DNA from 3 places in the Burkholderia vietnamiensis LMG 10929 genome. Region 3 is predicted to be linked to each of the others. Evidence: predicted binding sites of a transcription regulator. Region 3 holds the regulator's gene; each other region holds the start of a gene.

Region 1 (6,848 bases), 360 kb from region 3:
AGCTCGGCCGGCCCGTCGCCGACATTGGCGACGCGATGGCGCTTCCTCGCATCGAAATGCAGCGAATCGCCGGCCGACAGCGGGTAATCGCGCTTGCCGATCGTGTAGCACACGCGGCCGGCGAGCACGTACACGAACTCGTCGCCGCCGTGCGCGACCCACTCCGACCGGTAGCCCTCCATCATCCGCACCTTCAGCGCATTGATCTGGCTGCCGTCGAAGGTCGTCGACAGCCGCTCGTACCACTGCGACGCCGCGTCGAGCGCATAAGGCTCGCGGCGGCCCGCGTGCGAATCGGGCTTCGCCTGGCGCGGCTGGTCGATCAGCGTGCCGAGCGGCACCTTCAGCGCGTTCGCGACGTTGACCAGCGACGACAGCGAGATGCCGGTCAGATTGCGCTCGACCTGCGACAGGAAGCCGACCGACAGGTGCGCTTCGGTCGCGACTTCCAGCAGCGTCTTCTTCGCTTCCCGGCGCAGGCGCCGAATGCGCTGGCCGATACGCATGATGTCTGAATCCATGAATCTCTTTCGTGGCAACTCGTGGCAACGAACCGGAAAGCGCGCAACACGCGGCGCGGCGGCCGCGCCCCAGCATGCCGCGCATCGCCCGCGGCACGGCCGTCGGGCGGCGATGCCGGCGCATTGTACCCGCGGCATCGTGACGCCGCCCGTAGCCGTCGGTGGTCGCCGAGCGGGCCGCCGCGTCACGATCGGTAATTTTAGCCCTACGAAAATTTGCGCTTGACCGCCCTGTATGCGTGCTCTAGATTTTGTCCCTCATCAAACAAAGTTAAGTAGGACAAAAATTGAGCCGCAGCGTCGGGGCGTTCGCCGCCACGCCGCCGCCGGCCGTCGACAACAATCAATGACGGGTATCCGATGATCGATCGACTCCAATTCAGCTTCTCCGGCCTTGCCGCGTACGATGCGCGCGTCGCCGACACGCAGGCCGGCCTGTCGCGCCTGCTCGACGCCGCGCGGCTCGATGCGGTCGTGGTCACGTCGCAGGACGAGTACATCACCGAATACCTGCCGCGCTGCAACAACCCGCGCTATGCGCTGTCGGGCTTCGACGGCTCGGCCGGCTGCGGAATCTTCCTGAGCGCGGCGACGGCGCACGCGCTCGGCATCCCGCCGTTCGTGCTGTTCGTCGACGGCCGCTATCACCTGCAGGCCGAACGGCAGTGCGACCCGGCGCGCGTGCAGGTCGTGAAGCTCGGCATCGACGTGACGATCTGGCAGGCGCTCGCCGGCTGGCTGGTCACGCACGCGGCGCGGCTCGCGCGGGTCGGCTACGACGCGTGGCGGATCAGCATCGCGCAGCGCGACCGGCTGCTCGCGCAGACGCAGCCCGCGTCGCTCGACTGGGTGAGCCTCACGTCGCGCGAAATCGATCGCGCGATCGCGCTGCCGGGCTGGGTCGTCGAACGGCCGATCTTCGGGTTGCCGGAGGCGACGACCGGCGTGAGCGTCGCGCAGAACCTCGACGCGCTGAACGGCCGGCTCGCCGCGCACACCGCCACGGCGAGCGACACGGCGAGCGACACGGCGACCGCCACGGCGACCGCCACGACGAGCGACACGACGCCCCCCACGACTGCCTTCCTCACCTGCGCGTCCGACGATCTCGCCTATCTGCTGAACAGCCGCGGCTATCACATCCCGAATGCGTCGTCGCATCTCGGCTTCCTGTTCGTGCTCGGCGAGCAGGTCGCGCTGTTCCTGCCCGAAGGCTGCGACCGCTGTGCGGTCGACCTGCCGTCGTACCCGGCGTTGCACGTGATCCGGCGCGACTTCGCCGAACTGGAGCGCTTCCTCGCCCGCTTCGCCGTCGAGCACGTCTGCTACGGCTTCGAATCGGTCAACTGCGCGCTCGTCGAATCGGTGCGGCGCGTCTGGCCGCATGCGCGCCACGCCGATTTCAACCCGGTCGAGGCGCTGCGGGCGAGCAAGACGCCGGCGGCGCTCGAGCGCTTTCGCGATGCGTTCGCGCGCAGCTCGGCAGCGATCGCCGAGACGATGCGCTGGGCCAAGACCGGCGAGCCGGGACGGCGCCACACCGAATACGACCTGGCGCGCAAGATCAACGACGCGTACGGCGCGCGCTCGGCCGTCGCGCTGACGTTCCCGTCGATCGCCGCGAACGGCGCGAACAGCGCGTTCGCGCATTACACGGAGGCGAGCGCCGACGTCGAACTGACCGAGGGCGAACTCGTGCTGCTCGACAGCGGCGCGTACTACGACGCCGGCTTCGCGACCGACTGCACGCGCGTGGTGCTGCGTCGCACGCGAGCGGAGACGGTCGCGCAGCCGTGGCAGCGCGAAATCTACACGGTCGCGCTGAAGGCCTGCATCAAGGGGCTCGTCACGCGCTTCCCGAACACGGCGACGTGCGGCGACGTCGATGCGACGGTGCGCCAGGTGTGCCGCGACCACGGCTACGATTACGGCCACGGCACCGGTCACGGCGTCGGCATCCACGTGCACGAGGGCGGCGTGCGCTTCGCGCCCGGCGCGTCGTACGGGCTGGTGCCGAATGCGGTGATTTCGGTCGAACCGGGTATCTACCTGCCGGGCAAGGGCGGCGTGCGGATCGAGAACATCGTGATCGTCCACCCGGACGACGCCGAAGCGGGCACCGTCGCGTTCGAAAACCTCGTCACCGTGGGCTACGACTGGGACCTGATCGACGTCGCGCTGCTCGACGACGACGAGCGCGCGTATCTGCGCGACTACGAACGGCTTTGCGCGCAACGCGGCACGCAGGTCACCGCGTGTCCGTTGCTGTAAAGGAAGGGTAGTGCGGCGCGGCCGCGCATGATGCGACGGGGCGCCGGCGCTGCGGCGCGCGCGGCGCTCAGCGCATCAGCGCCGACACGCGTCCGTCCGGCCCGTAGACGCCGGCCGGCGCGGACGCCGAGCGCAGCACCGCGAGCGCGCGATCGTTGTAGTCCATCCGGATCCGGATCAGCATCCCGTTGGTCGCATTGGCCTGGCGCGCGCGTTCGGTGGCCTGCAGCAGCAGTTGCCAGCGGCCGGCGAGACGCGCGTCGCGCTCGGCGGCCTGATCCATGCCTTTCTTGCCGGCCGGAAAGCCGAGCGCCGACAGCTGCGCGTCGCGCGTGCGCTCGAGCTGCGCGAGCCGATCGATCAGCTCGCTCTTCTTTTCGACGATACCCGGCAGCATGTCGAGCGGCTGCGGCGTCGTCAGCGCCTTTTCTTCATACGCGAGCAGCGACGCGAACGCTTCGACCGTCGCGTGTTCGTCGTTGACCGTGGCCAGCAGCTCTTCTCTCATCGCGTCATGCTCGTCGCGCCGGCACGCGTTCCCGCATGCCGGCCATCCAGGGGACCGGTCAGGGCGTGACGGGCCCCGGGCCGGCTCAGTTGCTCTGCGAGCGCTGCCGTTGCAGCAGGTCGCGGGCGGTATTCAGTACGCCGTCGGCGATCTTGTTCACGTCGATCGTCAACGAGCCGTCCTTCAATGCGTCCTTGATCGACTGGACCAGCGCCGTGTTGATGTCGGCGCTGCCGGAGGCTGACAGCGAACGCAGCTGTCCCGACAGACCCGACAGGTTCACGCTCGTGTCGCCGCCGGTCGATCCAGCGTCGCCGGCCTGCGCGGACGACGACGAAGCCGCGCCGGATTGCGCGCGGGTCGCGCCGTTGCCGGTGGGCGCGAGTGGGCTCGGGTTCGGAGTGGAATCGATTTTCACGATGGTTTTCCTGTTCGGTTTGACCCAGATAACGGCCGGGCCGGCCCGAACTTTAGCATCGCGGGTGCGAAATTCTCCGAATAAACAATTCTTTGCAATGTTGCGGTGGGTTCGGTCCCTATAGCGGAATTTCCACCGTGCCGGCGTCCTTGACGATCGCCGTGACGATCTGACCGGCCGCCATCCTGACCCGCACCGACTGGCCCGGCGCCGCGTTCGCGAGCGCGTTGCCCTCGGCCGAGATCGTGAAACCGGGGCCGGCCGCGACCACCCGCACCGTCTGGCCGGCCGACACCGACGCGGCGCTCTTGAGCATGTCCTGGCGCAACGGCAGCCCGGCCGCGATCCGCGCGAGCGAGGTCGCGCCGATCGCCTGCGCCGGATCGGTGATCACCGCGAGCGGCAGCACCGTCAGGTCGCCGTTGCGGGCGATCAGGTCGGCGGCGGTGAGCGGCTCGCCCGGCGCGATCTGCCGCGCGGCGACGTAATAGGTGGCCTGCACGGTGACCTTCGCCTGCAGATAGACCGTCCACGGCCGCGCGCCCGCGCAGCGCACGCCGACCGTCGTGCGGCCCCACAGGCGCGCGCCGGTCGGCAGGAACGGCTCGAGCGTCGTGCATTCGGCGAGCCCGCGCGGAAACGCGGCGGCGACCGTCGTGGTGGTCTTGCCGGGCAGCCCCGCGATCTGCTGCTGCAGGAACGCGAGCGCGCTGCGCCGGATCGATTCGGGGTCTTGCTGGCCGGGCGGGGTCGCAGGCTGTGCCGCGGCGGCCGGCTGGGGCGCGGGCGCGGCAGGCGCCGGCGCAGCGTAAGCGGTGCGCACGGCGGCCGCGCGGGCGAAGGCCGGCCGCGTCGGGTTCGACGCCGGTTCGGGCGCGCCGGCGACGACGGTCGCCACGGCGCCCGGATCGGCAGCGCGCGGTGCGGCGTAGCGGGAACCGGCGAAATTGGAGGCGTTAGCGGCGTGCGCGGCATAGGCGCTGCTGACGGAATTGGCGCGCGCGTCCGCGTAGGCGGCGCGCGGTGCGACGCTCGGCACCGCAGCCGGCGCCGGGACGTCGACCACGACCATCGTGCCGGCCGGCTGCGCGGCAGGTGCAACCGTGCCCGCGCCGACCATGCCGGCACCGGCATTCCCGACCGGCGCCGCGCCGCTGCCCGCGACCGTTGCAACGCCCGCGCCGCCGCGGCCCGGTTGTCCCACGCCCGCCACGCCCGCCACGCCCGCCACGCCCGCCACGCTCGCATGGGCGAGCGCGGTCTCGACCGTCTCGCCGCGCCCCGGGATCACGATCATCGCGTCGTCCGCGTGCGCGCCCGGCGCCGCGAGCCACAACGCCGCGGCGAGCGCGAACGCACGCCGCACGCGCTTGCCGCGTGCGCCGTCGTTGCGAAGTGCGCTGCCTGTCATCGCCGTGTCCTCGAAACCGTTGATCCGATTCGCATTCTAGGCAGCGGGGCCGTCGCGCAAACGATGAATAGAGGGGGCCTTTGGCGCGTTATTCGTCCGATTGCGGGTTGTGCCGCACCCCTACCATCGGTGTCATGGAAAAAAGCCCCTTGGGTCGCCATCCGGCGCGGGGGGCGTGCAGCGCTTCATCTGGAGAGACGCACACATGCTGGACAAACTCGATGCCGAATTCGCGTTCGGCCGACAGGCGCTCGACGTGCGCGCCTATCGGCAGGAACTGTTGTCGTCGAACATCGCGAACGCCGACACGCCGGGCTATCAGGCGCGCGACGTCGATTTCGCGTCGGCGCTCGCGCGCTCGCTGAAGCAGACGGACGGCGGCCTCGCGCCGAGCAACGCCGCGCAACTGCCGATGGCGCAGCCGGCCGGCGTGACGAGCGGGATGACGATGGTGTCCACCGCGCCCGGCCACATGGCCGGCGCCGCGAAGCTGATCCCGACCGGCGGCCCGGCCGACGACTACGGTCGCGCGCAGTACCGGATGCCGCTGCAGCCGTCGCTCGACGGCAACACGGTCGACCTCGACGTCGAGCGCGTGCAATTCGCGAACAACGCGCTGCACTACGAGAGCGGCATGACCGTGATGACCCAGCAGATCAAGACGATGATCGCCGCGATCACGAGCAACCAGTAACGGCGCGCCCCGCCATCGAATCCGAGCACCAGGAGCCACCATGCCCTCGTTGATGAACATTTTCGGCGTCGCCGGTTCGGCGCTGTCCGCGCAATCGCAGCGCCTGAACGTCACCGCGTCGAACCTCGCGAACGCCGACAGCGCGACCGGCCCCGACGGCAAGCCGTACAAGGCCAAGCAGGTCGTGTTCGCGACCGACCCGCTCGGCGGCGCGCGCACCGCGTCCGGCCAGGGCGTGGGCGGCGTGCGCGTGACCAAGGTCGTCGACGACCCGTCGCCGATGAAGTCGACCTACGACCCCACGAACCCCGCCGCCGACGCGAACGGCTACGTGCAGATGCCGAACGTCGACCCGGTGCAGGAGATGGTGAACATGATCTCGGCGTCGCGCTCGTACCAGGCCAACGTCGAGACGCTGAACACCGCGAAGACGCTGATGCTCAAGACGCTGACGATCGGCACGTAAGCCGCGCGCCGCGCCAGATTCGACAGTTCCGACAGTTCCGACAGTTCCGACAGTTCCGACCCAAGGCCACCAGGATGACATCCTCCAACACGACGATCGGCAGCAACGGCACCAACGTGTCGACGTTGCCGACCGACACGATGAACACCAACAAAGTGTCGACGACCGGCACGTCGGCGAGCGACCTGCAGGCGACGTTCCTGAAGCTGCTCGTCACGCAGCTGCAGAACCAGGACCCGACCAGCCCGGTCGACAGCTCGCAGATGACGTCGCAGCTTGCGCAGATCAACACGGTCAGCGGCATCGCGCAGCTGAACTCGTCGCTGTCGTCGCTGTCGACGCAGCTCGCGGCCGGCCAGCAGACGCAGGCCGCGCTGCTGATCGGCACCAACGTGCTCGCGCCGGGCAACGACGTCTCGGTGAAGAGCGGCGCGGCGTCGCCGTTCGGCGTGTCGCTCGCGAACGACGTGTCGAACCTGACCATCACCGTGAAGAACAGCGCGGGCGTCGTCGTCAACACGATCGACGCGGGCAAGCAGTCGGCCGGCACGGTGCCGTT
Region 2 (6,848 bases), 320 kb from region 3:
ACTTCCGCGCTCGTGTAGCGCGCCATCGTGCCGAGCAGCACCGACTTGCCGACGCCGGAACCCGCGAACAGGCCCATGCGCTGCCCGCGGCCGACGGTGAGCAGGCCGTTGATCGCGCGTACGCCGACGTCGAGCACGTGATGAATCGGTTCGCGATCGAGCGGGTTGATCGACGGCGCGGACAGCGGCGCGTCGACCTTCGCCGCGAGCGGGCCGAGGCCGTCGAGCGGGCGGCCCGACGCGTCGACGACGCGCCCGAGCATTTCCCAGCCGACCGGCAGCCGTTTCGCGCCCGCGAGCGGATCGGCGACGGGGGCGGCTTCGAGCGGCCACACGCGCGCGCCGGGCAACACGCCGGCCACGTCGGTGGTCGGCATCAGGAACAGGCGCTCGCCGGAGAAGCCGACGACTTCCGCTTGCGCGTACGGCAGCGTGCTGCCGGGGGGCAGCTCGATCGTGCATTCGGCGCCGACCGACAGCCGCAGGCCGATCGCTTCGAGCACGAGCCCCGCCGCGCGCGTGAGGCGCCCGCAGGGCCGCAGCGGCAGCGCGCGCTGGCTGCGCGTCGCGAGCGTGTGCAGATGCGTGCGCCAATGTTCGAGGTGCGGATTGTGCGGCGCGTGCCGCGTGTCGGCCGGCGCGCTCGCGGCGGCGGGCTCTGCGCCCGGCGCGCCTTCTGGCCCGAACGACGCGAGCGCGAGTTCGCGCTCGAGCGGCGTCAAGCCGTCGTGCGCGAGCTGCTCGGGCGAGCGCGTCACCACGTGCTCACCTTGCCGATCGCGGCGGCGACGCGCTGCCAGCGGGTGGGCAGCGTCGCGTCGACCTCGCCGGTGGCGGCGTGCGCGCGGCAGCCGCCGCGTTCGATCGACGCGTCGGTGCGCACGCTCCAGCCGAGCGTGTCGAGATCGTCCTGCAGATAGGCTTCGACGACGGGCAGGTCGGCCGGATTCACGACGAGATGCGGGGCGCCGGACAGCGCCGGTTCGGCGGCGAGCACGTCGCGCACGGCCGCGACCAGCGCGGCGGGATCGTGCTTCACGTGCTGACGCACGACCTGCTGCGCGATGTCGAGCGCGAGCTGCGCGAGATCGGACGCGAGATCGTGCTCGGCCTGCGACACGGCCTCGCGAAACGATACGGCCAGCGCGGCAAGCTGCGCGGCCTGCTCGCGGGCTTCGGCCTGGCCGGCCGCATAGCCCTGCTCGCGGCCCTGCTCGAAGCCGGCCTGGTAGCCGCGCGCCTGGCCGTCGACGTGGCCGGCCGCGTGGCCTTCCGCATGGGCGGCGTCGCGCACGCGCTGCAGTTCCTCGGCGAGCGCGGCGGCCGCGGCGGCCGCGTCGTCGGGCGGCGGAGGCGGCGGGGGCGGGTCGAACGACGCCATCTCCCACCGCTGGTACGCGGTGAGCGTGGCGCGATCGCGCGCGGCATCAGACATATGCGTCTTCCGCCTTGCCGCCTAGCACGATCTGGCCGCTCTCGGCGAGGTTGCGCACGATCTGCAGGATGCGGCGCTGCTGCGTCTCGACTTCGGACACGCGCACCGGGCCGCGCGCGTCGAGATCCTCGGCGAGCAGCTCGGCTGCGCGCTGCGACATGTTCGCGAGGAACTTCTGGCGCAGCGCGGGCGGCGCGCCCTTCAGCGCGATGATCAGCGTCTCGGATTCGACTTCCTTCAGCACCATCTGGATCGCGCGATCCTCGAGGTCGAGCAGGTTCTCGAACACGAACATCTGGTCGACGATCTTCTGCGCGAGATCGGCGTCGTACTGGCGCACGTTTTCGAGCACGCCTTCCTCATGATGGCTCGTCATGAAGTTCAGGATCTCGGCCGCGGTGCGGATGCCGCCCATCGGGCTGCGCTTCAGGTTGTCGCTGCCGGACAGCAGGCCGGTCAGCACGTCGTCGAGCTCGCGCAGCGCGGCCGGCTGGATGCCGTCGAGCGTCGCGATCCGCAGCAGCACGTCGTTGCGCAGCCGTTCGGTGAAGCACGACGCGATTTCCGACGCCTGGTCGCGGTCGAGGTGCACGAGGATCGTCGCGATGATCTGCGGATGCTCGTTCTTGATCAGCTCGGCGACGGCGGCCGAATCCATCCACTTCAGGCCTTCGATGCCGCTCGTGTCGCTGCCCTGCAGGATCCGGTCGATCAGCACGCCGGCCTTGTCCTCGCCGAGCGCCTTGGTCAGCACCGAGCGGATGTAGTCGCCGGAATCGAGCGACAGCGCGGTGTGCTGCTCCGCTTCGCGCGCGAACTCCTGCAGCACTTCCTCGACCTGCTCGCGCGTGACGTTCTTCAGCGCGGCCATCGCGGCGCCGATCTTCTGCACCTCGCGCGGCGCGAGGAACTTGAATACTTCAGCGGCCTCTTCCTCGCCGATCGACATCAGCAGGAGCGCGCTCTTGTTCAGGCCTTCAGCGTTCATCGGACACCCAGTTCTTCACGACGGTGGCGACGATCTTCGGATCCTGGCGGGCGATCGTGCGCGCGTAGTCGAGGTTGCGTTCGTAGCGGTTCTTCTCGTTCTCGAAGCCGAGCAGCATCGGATCGGGCTCGGCGGCCGCCTCCGGCGCGGGCAGGCCGTCGAGCACGACCGTGTCCTCCGGCGCCGCGAGCGCCGGCGCGGGCGGCTCGGGCGGCGGGAACGCGCGGCGCATCGCCGGGCGCACGAACATGAAGTAGAGCGCCGCCGCGGCCGCCGCGATGCCGAGCCACTTCGCGGCTTCCTTCGCCATCTCGATCATGTCCGGCTGGCGCCACCACGGCAGGTCGGCGTACGGGTCGTTCGCGGTCGAGAACGCGCTGTTCACGACGTTCACCGAGTCGCCGCGCTTCTCGTCGTAGCCCATCGCGTCCTTCACGAGCTGCTCGATCTGCGCGAGCTTCGCGGGCGGCAGCGGCTGCATCGTCACGTGGCCCTTCGCGTCGGCCACCGGCTGATAGTTGACGACCACCGCGACCGACAGCCGCTTCACGTTGCCCATCGGCTGCTCGACGTGGCGGATCGTCTTGTCGAGCTCGTAGTTGGTCGTCTGGTCCTTGCGGTCGCTCACCGGCGTCGACTGCGGCCCGCTCTGGCCGTTGCCCGCGACGATCGGCGCGGACGCCGGCTGCGGCGGCGTGTTCGACAGCGCGCCCGGCACGCCCGACGCGCCGCCCTGCGCGAGTTCGGTCGCGCTGCTGGTCTGCTGGCTGCGGATCGCGGCCTGCTGCGGCGTGCCGTTCGGGCCGTAGCTTTCCGAGGTCTGTTCGAGCTTCGAGAAATCGATGTCCGCGCTGACCTGCGAGCGCGCGTTGCCGGTGCCGAAGATCGGCGCGAGGATCGAATCGATGCGCTTCTGCGTATTGCGCTCGACCTGCTGCACGTACTTGAGCTGGCTCGCGTCGAGGCCGGACGCCGAGGCCGGCTGCGTCAGCAGGTTGCCGTCCTGGTCGACGATCGTCACGTTCTTCGCCGGCATGTCGGGCACGCCCGACGACACCATTCGCGTGATCGCCTGCACCTGGCCCTCGTCGAGCACGCGGCCGGGGTAGAGGTCGATGAACACCGACGCGCTCGGTGCTTCCTTGTCGCGCACGAACACCGACGGCTTCGGGATCGCGAGATGCACGCGCGCGCCGCGCACGGCGTTGATCGATTCGATCGTGCGCTGCAGCTCGCCTTCGAGCGCGCGCTGGTAGTTCACCTGCTCGGCGAACTGGCTGATGCCGAATTTCTGGTTGTCCATCAGCTCGAAGCCGACCGAGCCGCCCTTCGGCAGGCCCATCGCCGCGAGCTTCAGCCGCGTTTCGTGCACCTGGTTCGACGGCACCAGGATCGCGCCGCCGGCGTCGGCGAACTTGTAGGGAACGTTTGCCTGCTGGAGCGCGGCGATGATCGCGCCGCCGTCACGGTCGGACAGGTTGCTGTAGAGCACGCGATAGTCGGGCGTGCGGCTCCACAGCACGAGGGCGGTAATCGCGGCGATCGCAAACGCGACGGCGATCAGGAACGGCAGCTTCGGGTTGCCCTTCATCCGTGCGATGCCCGGAATCCGTTCCGCGAAGCCGCCGAACCCGAAGTCAGCGCCGGCAGCGCCCGCGCCCGGCAACGCGGCGGCCGCGGTTGCGCCTGGCACCGGGCCGGCGAGGCCCGTGCGAGCGTCGGGGTTGATCAGCGAGTTGGCCTGCGAATCCATGCGAGGAGTTTCTCCGGAGCGGGACGACTGAGCCGCTCAGGCGAGCGGACGGACAATGACACGATGCGATTATCGGGACCGGAGCGCGACTCCGATCGCCCGAAAAGAGCCGGGTTTCCCCCGTACTTTCTCGGCTTTGGCGCGGGCCGCGCTGCTATCCTTTTTCGCTATCCGGCATGGTGCGCATGGTGCGGCGCCGGCGGGTCGCCCGGGACGTCCGGGTCTCTTCTCTTGTGTCTGGGGACAGCATGGTTGCCAACGTCAGCGGAATCGGGTCGGTATTGCAACAAATGCAGGCGATGGCCGCGCAGGCGAACGGCGGCGTGGCCAGCCCGGCGGCGGCGCTCGCCGGCTCGGGCGCGGCCACGGCGGGGACCTTCGCGAGCGCGATGAAGGCGTCGCTCGACAAGATCAGCGGCGACCAGCAACATGCGCTCGGCGAGGCCCGCGCGTTCGAGGTCGGCGCGGCGAACGTGTCGCTGAACGACGTGATGGTCGACATGCAGAAGGCCAACATCGGCTTCCAGTTCGGCCTCCAGGTCCGCAACAAGCTGGTGAGCGCTTACAACGAGGTCATGCAGATGTCGGTGTGATGTCCCGCGGGCGGGGCGGCCGCGTGCGCGCCTAAAGGTTTTCAATTCCCTTCCGATAACTCCGGAACAGGGCCGCGTCGTGCGATGCAGGGCGGCGGCTACCGCATAGCCAACGCATCACAAGGAGAAGCGCATGTTTTCGCCAGGGCACGCTGGAGCCAGCGCATACGCGCGCGTCGGCGTCGAGACGGGCGTGATGGGCGCGTCGCCGCACCGGCTGATCGCGATGCTGTATCAGGGCGCGCGCCAGGCGATCGCACTGGGGCGCATGCATTTGCAGCAGGGCAACGTGGCCGCTCGCGGCGAAGCGATCGGCAAAGCCATCTCGATCGTCGAGAGCGGGCTGCAGGCGTCGCTGAACCGCGACGTCGGCGGCGAGATCGCCGCGCGGCTCGACGCGCTGTACACCTACATGGGCCGCCGGCTGCTGCAGGCCAACGCGCAGGGCAGCGACGCGATGCTGGTCGAGGTCGACGGGCTGCTCGCCACGCTCGAGGAAGCTTGGACGGGCATTGCGCCCGAAGTCGCCCGGATGGCCGCGCAGCAGGCTGCGGATGCGGCCAGATGAACGGCAAGGCCCAATACTTCGCTAGCTACGAGGCGCTCGCGGCCGTGTCCGGCCAGATGCTGAGCGCTGCGCGCGCTGCCGACTGGAGCGTGTTGCCGGCGCTGCAGGTGGAGTTCCTGCGCCTCGTCGACGAGTTGAAGGAGGCCGCACCGGGCGTTGCGCTCGACGAGCCCGAGCGGGGCCGCAAGCTCGAATTGATTCGCCGGATCCTGGCCGACGACGCCGCGATCCGCGATCTCGCCAGCCCGGACATGGCCCGGCTGTCGGGGCTGTTCGAGGCGCGCCGCTCGAGCCGCGTATTGACCGATCTGTATCGCGCGCGCGGGTAAGGCCCGTTTGCCGGGGCGGCGCTTGCCGCGGGCCCCGATTCCGGATTTGCAACGAAGTGGCTGAGGTGAGCAGGCTCCGATCATGACCGGTATCGACCCCGTTGCGGCCGCCTTGCTGACGAGCCGCATCGACAGTCTGCTGACCACCGTGACGGCGCCCGCCGGCAGCGGCGCCGCGCAGGTCGGCACGCCGGGCGCCGGCGTGGCGTCGGCGGCGCCTGCGCTCGCGCAGCCGGCCGCGCCGCCCGCTTCGGCGCAGACCGCGCTGTCCGACGTCGCGCTGGTGCTCGATGCGATCTCGCGTTCGGGCGTCGTCGCGACGCCCGCGATCGCCGGGCGCGCACCGCTGCTGGCCGATCCGACCGTGCTGCTGAATGCGCTGACTGCGTCGCCCGACGGCGCGCAGCCGGGTGCGGCCGCTGCGGCGGCGTCTGCGCCTGCTTCGTCCTCGCCTGCTTCGTCTTCTTCTCCTTCTTCTTCAACGCCATCGGCCGCGACCGCCGCGAACGCCGCCGCGGCCGTGCGCGATACGCCCGCCGCGCCGCCCACGGCGGCGCTGCGCGCGGCGCTCGCGCAGGCCGTGAGCGAAAGCGGCCTGTTCTACGAATCGCATCTCGCGCAGTGGCTTGCCGGCCAGCGTCCGCTCGCCGCGCTGATGCGCGAACCGCAGGCGCGGCTCGCGACGGTGCCGGTGCAGACGGCCGCCGACGCCGCGCAGCACGACGCACCCGACCCGCTCGACGAACTGCTCGCGCAGCGCGCGCCGCTGCCGGCTGCGCGCGCCGCCGTGTCGTCCGGTGCGTCGGCGGCGGGCAGCGCCGCGCCGCATGCATCGATGCCGAACGCGTCGGCGGCCGCGCGCGGTGGTGCGCCGGGCGCGGCCGGCATGGCCGATCCGCTCGGCGAACTGCCCGACGCGCACTGGGCGACGCCCGCGCGCGCCGCGCTGGCCGCCGCGTCGGCCGATCCGCAGGCGCAGCCGCAGTCGTCGGCGGCCGTGCATCCGGCGGCCGTCGCGATCGTGAGGCAGCAACTCGATGCCCTCGCGACCGACCAGTTCCGCTGGACCGGCGAAGCATGGCCGGGCGCGCGGCTCGACTGGACGATCGAGCCGGACGACCCGGGCGGCCGTGCGCCGCGCGGCGGTGACGGCGACGCGGGCGACGGCATCGCGTGGCGCAC
Region 3 (6,848 bases):
GTCGGCGCCGCCGGCCGCGCCGCGCGCGAGCGCACGCGGCGTGACGAGCGGCGCTCCGGCGCCGCGCCGCCGCACCGCGCACGGCCGAAACGGCACGCACGCGGCGCGGCGGCGGCGGTGCATCAGTAGCGGTAGTGGTTCGGCTTGAACGGGCCGTCCTTCTCCACGCCGATGTACGCGGCCTGCTCGTCGGACAGCACGGACAGGTTCGCGCCGATGCGCGCGAGGTGCAGGCGCGCAACCTTCTCGTCGAGATGCTTCGGCAGCACGTAGACCTTGTTCTCGTACTGTTCGCCGCGCGTGAACAGCTCGATCTGCGCGAGCGTCTGGTTCGCGAACGAGTTCGACATCACGAACGACGGGTGGCCGGTCGCGCAGCCGAGGTTCACCAGGCGGCCTTCGGCCAGCAGGATCACGCGCTTGCCGTCCGGGAAGATGATGTGGTCGACCTGCGGCTTGATGTTTTCCCACTGGTACTGGCGGGTCGACGCGACGTCGATTTCCGAGTCGAAGTGACCGATGTTGCAGACGATCGCGTTGTGACGCATCGCCTTCATGTGATCGTGGTTGATCACGTGGTAGTTGCCGGTCGCCGTCACGAAGATGTCGGCCTTGTCGGCCGCGTATTCCATCGTCACGACGCGGTAGCCTTCCATCGCCGCCTGCAGCGCGCAGATCGGATCGATTTCGGTGACCCACACGGTCGCGCCCAGGCCGCGCAGCGACTGCGCGCAGCCCTTGCCCACGTCGCCGTAGCCCGCGACGACCGCGACCTTGCCCGCGATCATCACGTCGGTGGCGCGCTTGATGCCGTCGACGAGCGATTCGCGGCAGCCGTACAGGTTGTCGAACTTCGACTTGGTGACCGAGTCGTTCACGTTGAACGCCGGGAACGGCAGGCGGCCGTCCTTTTCCATCTGGTACAGGCGGTGCACGCCCGTCGTCGTCTCTTCGGTCACGCCCTTGATGTGCGCGAGGCGCTTCGAGTACCAGTTCGCGTCGATGTCGAGGTGCTTCGCGATCGACTTGTACAGCGCGACTTCTTCCTCGTTGGTCGGCTTCGCGATCACCGAACGGTCCTGCTCGGCCTTCGAGCCGAGGATCAGCAGCAGCGTCGCATCGCCGCCGTCGTCCAGGATCATGTTCGCGAATTCGCCGTTCGGCCATTCGAAGATGCGGTGCGAGAACTCCCAGTATTCGTCGAGCGATTCGCCCTTGAACGCGAACACCGGCGTGCCGGTCTCGACAATCGCGGCGGCCGCGTGGTCCTGCGTCGAGAAGATGTTGCACGAGGCCCAGCGGACTTCGGCGCCGAGCGCCTTCAGCGTCTCGATCAGCACGCCGGTCTGGATCGTCATGTGCAGCGAACCGGCGATGCGCGCGCCCTTCAGCGGCTGCTGCGCCTTGTATTCGTCGCGAATCTGCACGAGGCCCGGCATTTCGGTCTCGGCGATGTTCAGCTCCTTGCGGCCCCAGCCGGCAAGCGCCATGTCGGCGACGACGTAATCGTTGGAAACTTGCGAATCGATAATGGCGTTCATCACGCCCTCCTTTCTAAAAAAGTTCTAGAAATTGGTGACGTGAGCGCCGTTCAGGAAGCGGAGCCGGCGCGAATTTCGCCGCACGGCTGCTTGGTGAAGCTTTCCGAGCCTGGCGGACACAGGCGGTCCGTCGCAACGCTCCTCGGAAAACGGGAAGGATTGTAGCAAATCGTGGCGAGAAATGGGGGGTTGGGCGGGCGGCCGCACGCGCGGCGTCGGCGCGCGCGACGCCCGCCGCTGCCGCTCAGTTCTCCGCGCCGACCCACGCCTGCTCGCGCAGCCGCGCGCGCAGGCGCGCGACCGCCTGGCTGTGCAGCTGGCACACGCGCGACTCGCTCACTTCGAGCACCGCGCCGATCTCGCGCAGATTCAGCCCGCGCTCGTAGTACAGCGACATCAGCAGCTTCTCGCGCTCGGGCAGCCGGTCGATCGCATCGACCAGCGCGCCGCGCAGATGGTCGTCGAGCAGCGCCGACAGCGGATCGGCGTGATCGACGCGATAGCGGTCGAGGAACGGCTCGTCGTCGGCCGCGCGGTCGAAATCCTCGTAGTAGATCAGCTGGCTGCCGTGCAGGTCCTGCAGCATCTCCTGATATTCGTCGAGCGGCATCTTCAGGTGCTGCGCGATCTCGGCCTCGCTCGCCGAGCGGCCGAGCTGCTGCTCGACCTGGTGCACCGCGTGTTCGACCTCGCGCGACGTCTTGCGCAGGCTGCGCGGCAGCCAGTCGTTGCTGCGCAGCTCGTCGAGCATCGCGCCGCGGATGCGCTGGGTCGCGTAGGTTTCGAACTGCGCGCCCTGGTCTTCCTTGTAGCGGCCGGCCGCGTCCATCAGGCCGATCATGCCGGCCTGGATCAGGTCGTCGAGGTCCACGCTCGCCGGCATCTTCGCGACGAGCTGCAGGCCCAGGCGCCGCACGAGCGGCGCGTATTGCGCGAGCACGTCGGCCTGGGTCATCTTTCCTTGAGCGTTGTACATCATGGCTCTCTCCTTGCGGTGGCGCTCACGCGGCGTGCGCCGCACCGGCCTCGTAAGACGGCTTGCCGCCCCCGTGCACGGCGCGGCCGGAGCCGGGGCGCGGGCGCATCGGCCAGTACAGCAGGTCGCCGGCGATCTGCCGGTAGTCGCGCGCGGCGACCGACGACGGGAACGCGTCGACCGCGGTATGCATCAGCTCGCGCGCGTGCTCGACGAGCGGATCGGCGCTCACGCAGCCGGCATCGGCGATCGACACCGTCAGGTAGCGGCTCGCGACGCCCGCGAGGTTGTCGAAGGCGGTCTTCGCGTCCGCGTGGCTGCCGACGTGATTGGTCAGCACGCGGAACTGCGCGACCGCGTGCGCGAAATGCAGGCGCTTCATGCACGCGTATGCCTCGGTGATCGCCTGCGCGGCCACGCGCGTGACGATCAGCACGTCGTGCGCCTCGCGCGCGAGCGCGGAGAACGCGCCGTCCGCGCCGAGCTGCGCATCGACCAGCACGATGTCGGCCTGGCCGTCGACGAAGTCGCTCAGCTGCTCGTCGCTGTAGCCGTCGCGTGCGAAGCCCGCGGCCGCGCACAGCGCGAAGCCGGCCGGCGTACGCGTGCGGTCGCCGTCGCGCAGCCATGCGCCCGCGAGCGTCGCCGTGGCCGAATGCACGTCGGTGCGCTCGTCGACGACGAGCACGTCCTTGCCCAGCGCGCTCAGCGCCGCTGCCAGATTCACGACGGCCGCCGTGCAGCCGACGCCCAGCGGGCCGCCCGTCACCGCGACGATGCGCGACGCCCGCCCGGCCAGCAAGCGCCGGAGTCCTTCGGCCTGGTCGATGATCCGTTTATCCAAATCGCACCTCGTGCAGTTCGGCGGTGGACCGCGCGGTCAGCGCGGACAGCAGCGTCGGCATGTCCTCGTCCTGCGGCACGAACGGCGAGCCGTCGCGCGGCACGCAGAACGCGCTCTTCAGCAGGAACCGGGTCGACGCGACGTACAGGTTTTCCGGCACCTTCTGGCCGGTCGACACGTAGTGGACCGGCAGCTTGTAGCGGATCACCGTGTCGAGCACGCCGCCGAGATGGGTCGCCTCGTCGAGCTTGGTCAGGATGCAGCCGGCCAGATCGGGCGTCGGCCCGTGCGGATGCTCGCCCGCGCTGCGGTAGGCCTGAACGACTTCGTTGAGCGTGTCGCCGTGGCTCGTCGCGTTCAGCAGCAACAGGCGCTGCACCGGTGCGTTCGCGCCGTGCAGCATCGCGATCTGGTCGGACAGCGCGCGATCGCGCTGGCTCATGCCGATCGTGTCGATCAGCACGATGTGCTTGTTGCGCAGCTCGGACAGCGCGAGCGCGAGGTCGCCCGCGTCCTTCACCGCATGCACCGGCACGCCGAGGATCTTGCCGAAGATGCGCAATTGCTCGTGGCCGCCGATCCGGTAGCTGTCGGTGGTCAGCAGCGCGACCTTGCTCGCGCCGAAGCGCATCACGCAGCGCGCGGCGAGCTTCGCGGTGGTGGTGGTCTTGCCGACGCCCGTCGGCCCCATCAGCGCGAACACGCCGCCGCGCTCCATCAGCGCGTCTTCGCTTTCGAGCACCGGCAGGTTGGCGGCGAGTACCGATTGCGCCCATTCGGCCGCCTGTTCGAAGCTCCGCGCGCCGTCGCCGGACGGCAGGTTGTCGACCAGCATCCGCACCAGCTGCGCGGAAAAGCCGGCCGAGAACAGATGCTTGGTCAGCGCGCCGTGCACCGGGCTGCGGCGCTGGCGGTCATGCCACATCAGGCTGTCGAACTGCTCCTCCATCATCCCGCGCATCGCGCCGAGCTCGTTCATCACCGTGTCGTTGACGATGCTTTCGATCCGCACCTTCACCGCATCGGCCACCGCGGCGGCCGCATCGGCGGGCAGGCGCGTGCGCTCGGCCGGCTTCTCGGCGCGGGCGTCGTTCGCACGCGCAGGCGGCGCCATCCGGCGCTCGGCATCGCGCACGATGTCGCGCGCCCAGCCGGCCGGCGCCGCGGGTGCCGCGTCGTGGCGTGCACGCGTGGGCGCGGCGGGCGCGGCCGGCGCGCCCTGCAGGCGGGCGTTGAGCGCTTCGCGCTGCTGCGTGAGGCGCTTCGCATGCTCGACGAGCCATGCGGCCGGTTCGGCCGGCGCTGCGGCGGGCGCGCCGGCGGCCGGCGCCGACGCCGGCTCGGCCGACGACGCTGCCGCGGCGCTCGACTGCGCCTCGGCGTGGTGGGCGGCATCGAAGGCGGCCGCTTCGGACGTCTGGATCGTGTCGGCGCTCGCGCCGAACACCGACGAGAACACGTCGGGCAGCCCGCCGTCGCCGGCTGCGTAGGGATTGACGGCCGGATTGACGACCGGGCGCGGGAACGTCGCGCCGGGGCGCGTCACGATGCCCGGCACGGCGGCGGCCGGCACCGATTCCGGCATGCGCGGCACGGCGGCGCGCACGCGTGCGGCGGCCTGCGGCGCGACCGCGGCGAGATCCGAGTCGGCGAGTGCGACGATTTCGACGCTGCCGTCATCGAGCGTGCGGTTCGACAGCACGACGGCATCGGCGCCGAGTGCCTCGCGCACGAGACGCAGCGCGTCGCGGCTCGTCGCGCCGGTGAATTTGCGAATGTTCAAGCGGAACCCCCGATGACGTTAACGACTTTGATCGTGCGTGTGTCCGGCACTTCGGCGTACGACAGCACTTTCAGTTGCGGCAGGCTGCGGCGCAGGAAGCGCGCGAGCATCGCGCGCAGCGCGTGCTGCACCAGCAGCACCGGCGGCAGCCCGAGATTCTGTTGACGCAGCATCGCCTGTTGCGTGCCGGTCAGAAGGTTGTGCGCGAGGCCGGGCTCGAGGCCCGGGTTCGCGCCGGTCGCGAGCGCCTGCGACAGCACGCGCTCGAGATTCGAGTCGAGGCCCATCACCTGCATCTCGCCCGCGCCCGGATACCACTGCTGCGTGATCGCACGGCCGAGCGACAGGCGCACCGCGGCGGTGATCTCGTACGCGTCGCCGCGGCCCGCGTGCTCGGACACGGACTCGAGGATCGTGCGCATGTCGCGGATCGGCACGCCTTCCTCGAGCAGGTTCTGCAGCACTTTCTGCAGCGTGGTGAGCGAGATCGTCTTCGGGATCAGGTCCTCGACGAGCGACGGCGCGTCCTTGCCGGTGCGCTCGACGAGCGACTGCACTTCCTGACGGCCGAGCAGCTCGGCCGCGTGCTGCACCACCAGATGGTTCAGGTGCGTCGCGACCACCGTGCTCGCGTCGACCACGGTGTAGCCGTACACCTGCGCCTGTTCGCGCATCGCGACGTCGATCCACACGGCCGGCAGCCCGAACGCCGGGTCCTGCGTCACCGCGCCGGGCAGCGCGGCCGTCACCTGGCCGGGGTTGATCGCGAGCCACTGGCCCGGGAACACTTCGCCCGCGCCGATCTCGACGCCCTTCAGCGCGATCCGGTATGCGTTCGGCCGCAGCTCGAGGTTGTCGCGAATGTGGATCACCGGCGGCAGGAAGCCGATCTCCTGCGCGAACTTCTTGCGGATGCTCTTGATGCGCTTGAGCAGCTCGCCGTCGCTGTTCTTGTCGACCAGCGGAATCAGCCGGTAGCCGACTTCGAGGCCGAGCGGGTCGATCAGCTGCACGTCGTCCCAGGTCGCCTCGTGGCTGTCGCTCGGCAGCGCGGCGGGCGGCGCGATCTCGGTCACGTCGCCGGCCGCCTTGCGGGCCGCCGCGCGGCGCACCTGCGTGCGCGCCAGCCAGATCGCGCCGCCGCCGAGGGCGAGGAACGCGAAGTGCGGCATGCCGGGGATCAGGCCCATCAGCACGATGATCGCGCCGGTGATGGTCAGCACGCGCGGGTTGGTGAACAGCTGGCCGGTGATCTGCGTGCCGATGTCCTCGTCGGTCGCGACGCGCGACACGATCACGCCGGCCGCCGTCGAAATCACGAGCGACGGGATCTGCGCGACGAGGCCGTCGCCGATCGTCAGCAGCGTGTAGTTGGTGCCGGCCGCCGCGAAGCTCATGTCGTGCTGGACCATCCCGACGATCAGCCCGCCGATCACGTTGATCGCCATGATGATCAGGCCGGCGATCGCGTCGCCGCGCACGAACTTCGACGCGCCGTCCATCGACCCGTAGAACTCGGCTTCCTGCGCGACGGCCTGGCGGCGCTTGCGCGCCTGCTCTTCGTTGATGAGGCCCGCGTTGAGGTCGGCGTCGATCGCCATCTGCTTGCCGGGCATCGCGTCGAGCGTGAAGCGCGCGGACACTTCGGCGATCCGCCCCGCGCCCTTCGTGATCACCATGAAGTTGATGATCATCAGAATCACG

Evidence for each region. Region 3 encodes FliA, which starts transcription of late flagellar genes. Its sites were predicted from a motif close to CTAAAGTTTNNNNNNNNNNNGCCGNTA; they were not measured.
Region 1: the regulator FliA is predicted to act here: its motif matches at 3,748-3,774, upstream of flgM (flagellar biosynthesis anti-sigma factor FlgM).
Region 2: the regulator FliA is predicted to act here: its motif matches at 4,801-4,827, upstream of fliS (flagellar export chaperone FliS).

What each region holds. Positions count from the first base shown of each region.
Region 1 covers NZ_CP009631.1:955,312-962,159, forward strand. Annotated here, with positions in the region: gene AK36_RS14350 (helix-turn-helix domain-containing protein) at 1-521, opposite strand, end outside; gene AK36_RS14355 (M24 family metallopeptidase) at 882-2,792, shown strand; gene AK36_RS14360 (flagella synthesis protein FlgN) at 2,860-3,300, opposite strand; gene flgM (flagellar biosynthesis anti-sigma factor FlgM) at 3,386-3,718, opposite strand; gene flgA (flagellar basal body P-ring formation chaperone FlgA) at 3,837-5,129, opposite strand; gene flgB (flagellar basal body rod protein FlgB) at 5,335-5,823, shown strand; gene flgC (flagellar basal body rod protein FlgC) at 5,864-6,289, shown strand; gene AK36_RS14385 (flagellar hook assembly protein FlgD) at 6,364-6,848, shown strand, end outside.
Region 2 covers NZ_CP009631.1:916,806-923,653, forward strand. Annotated here, with positions in the region: gene fliI (flagellar protein export ATPase FliI) at 1-761, opposite strand, end outside; gene fliH (flagellar assembly protein FliH) at 755-1,435, opposite strand; gene fliG (flagellar motor switch protein FliG) at 1,428-2,423, opposite strand; gene fliF (flagellar basal-body MS-ring/collar protein FliF) at 2,413-4,176, opposite strand; gene fliE (flagellar hook-basal body complex protein FliE) at 4,425-4,769, shown strand; gene fliS (flagellar export chaperone FliS) at 4,903-5,337, shown strand; gene AK36_RS14195 (flagellar protein FliT) at 5,334-5,666, shown strand; gene fliK (flagellar hook-length control protein FliK) at 5,749-6,848, shown strand, end outside.
Region 3 covers NZ_CP009631.1:600,251-607,098, forward strand. Annotated here, with positions in the region: gene ahcY (adenosylhomocysteinase) at 123-1,541, opposite strand; S-adenosyl-L-homocysteine riboswitch at 1,576-1,691, opposite strand; gene AK36_RS12775 (RNA polymerase sigma factor FliA) at 1,786-2,520, opposite strand; gene AK36_RS12780 (MinD/ParA family ATP-binding protein) at 2,543-3,361, opposite strand; gene flhF (flagellar biosynthesis GTPase FlhF) at 3,354-5,144, opposite strand; gene flhA (flagellar biosynthesis protein FlhA) at 5,141-6,848, opposite strand, start outside.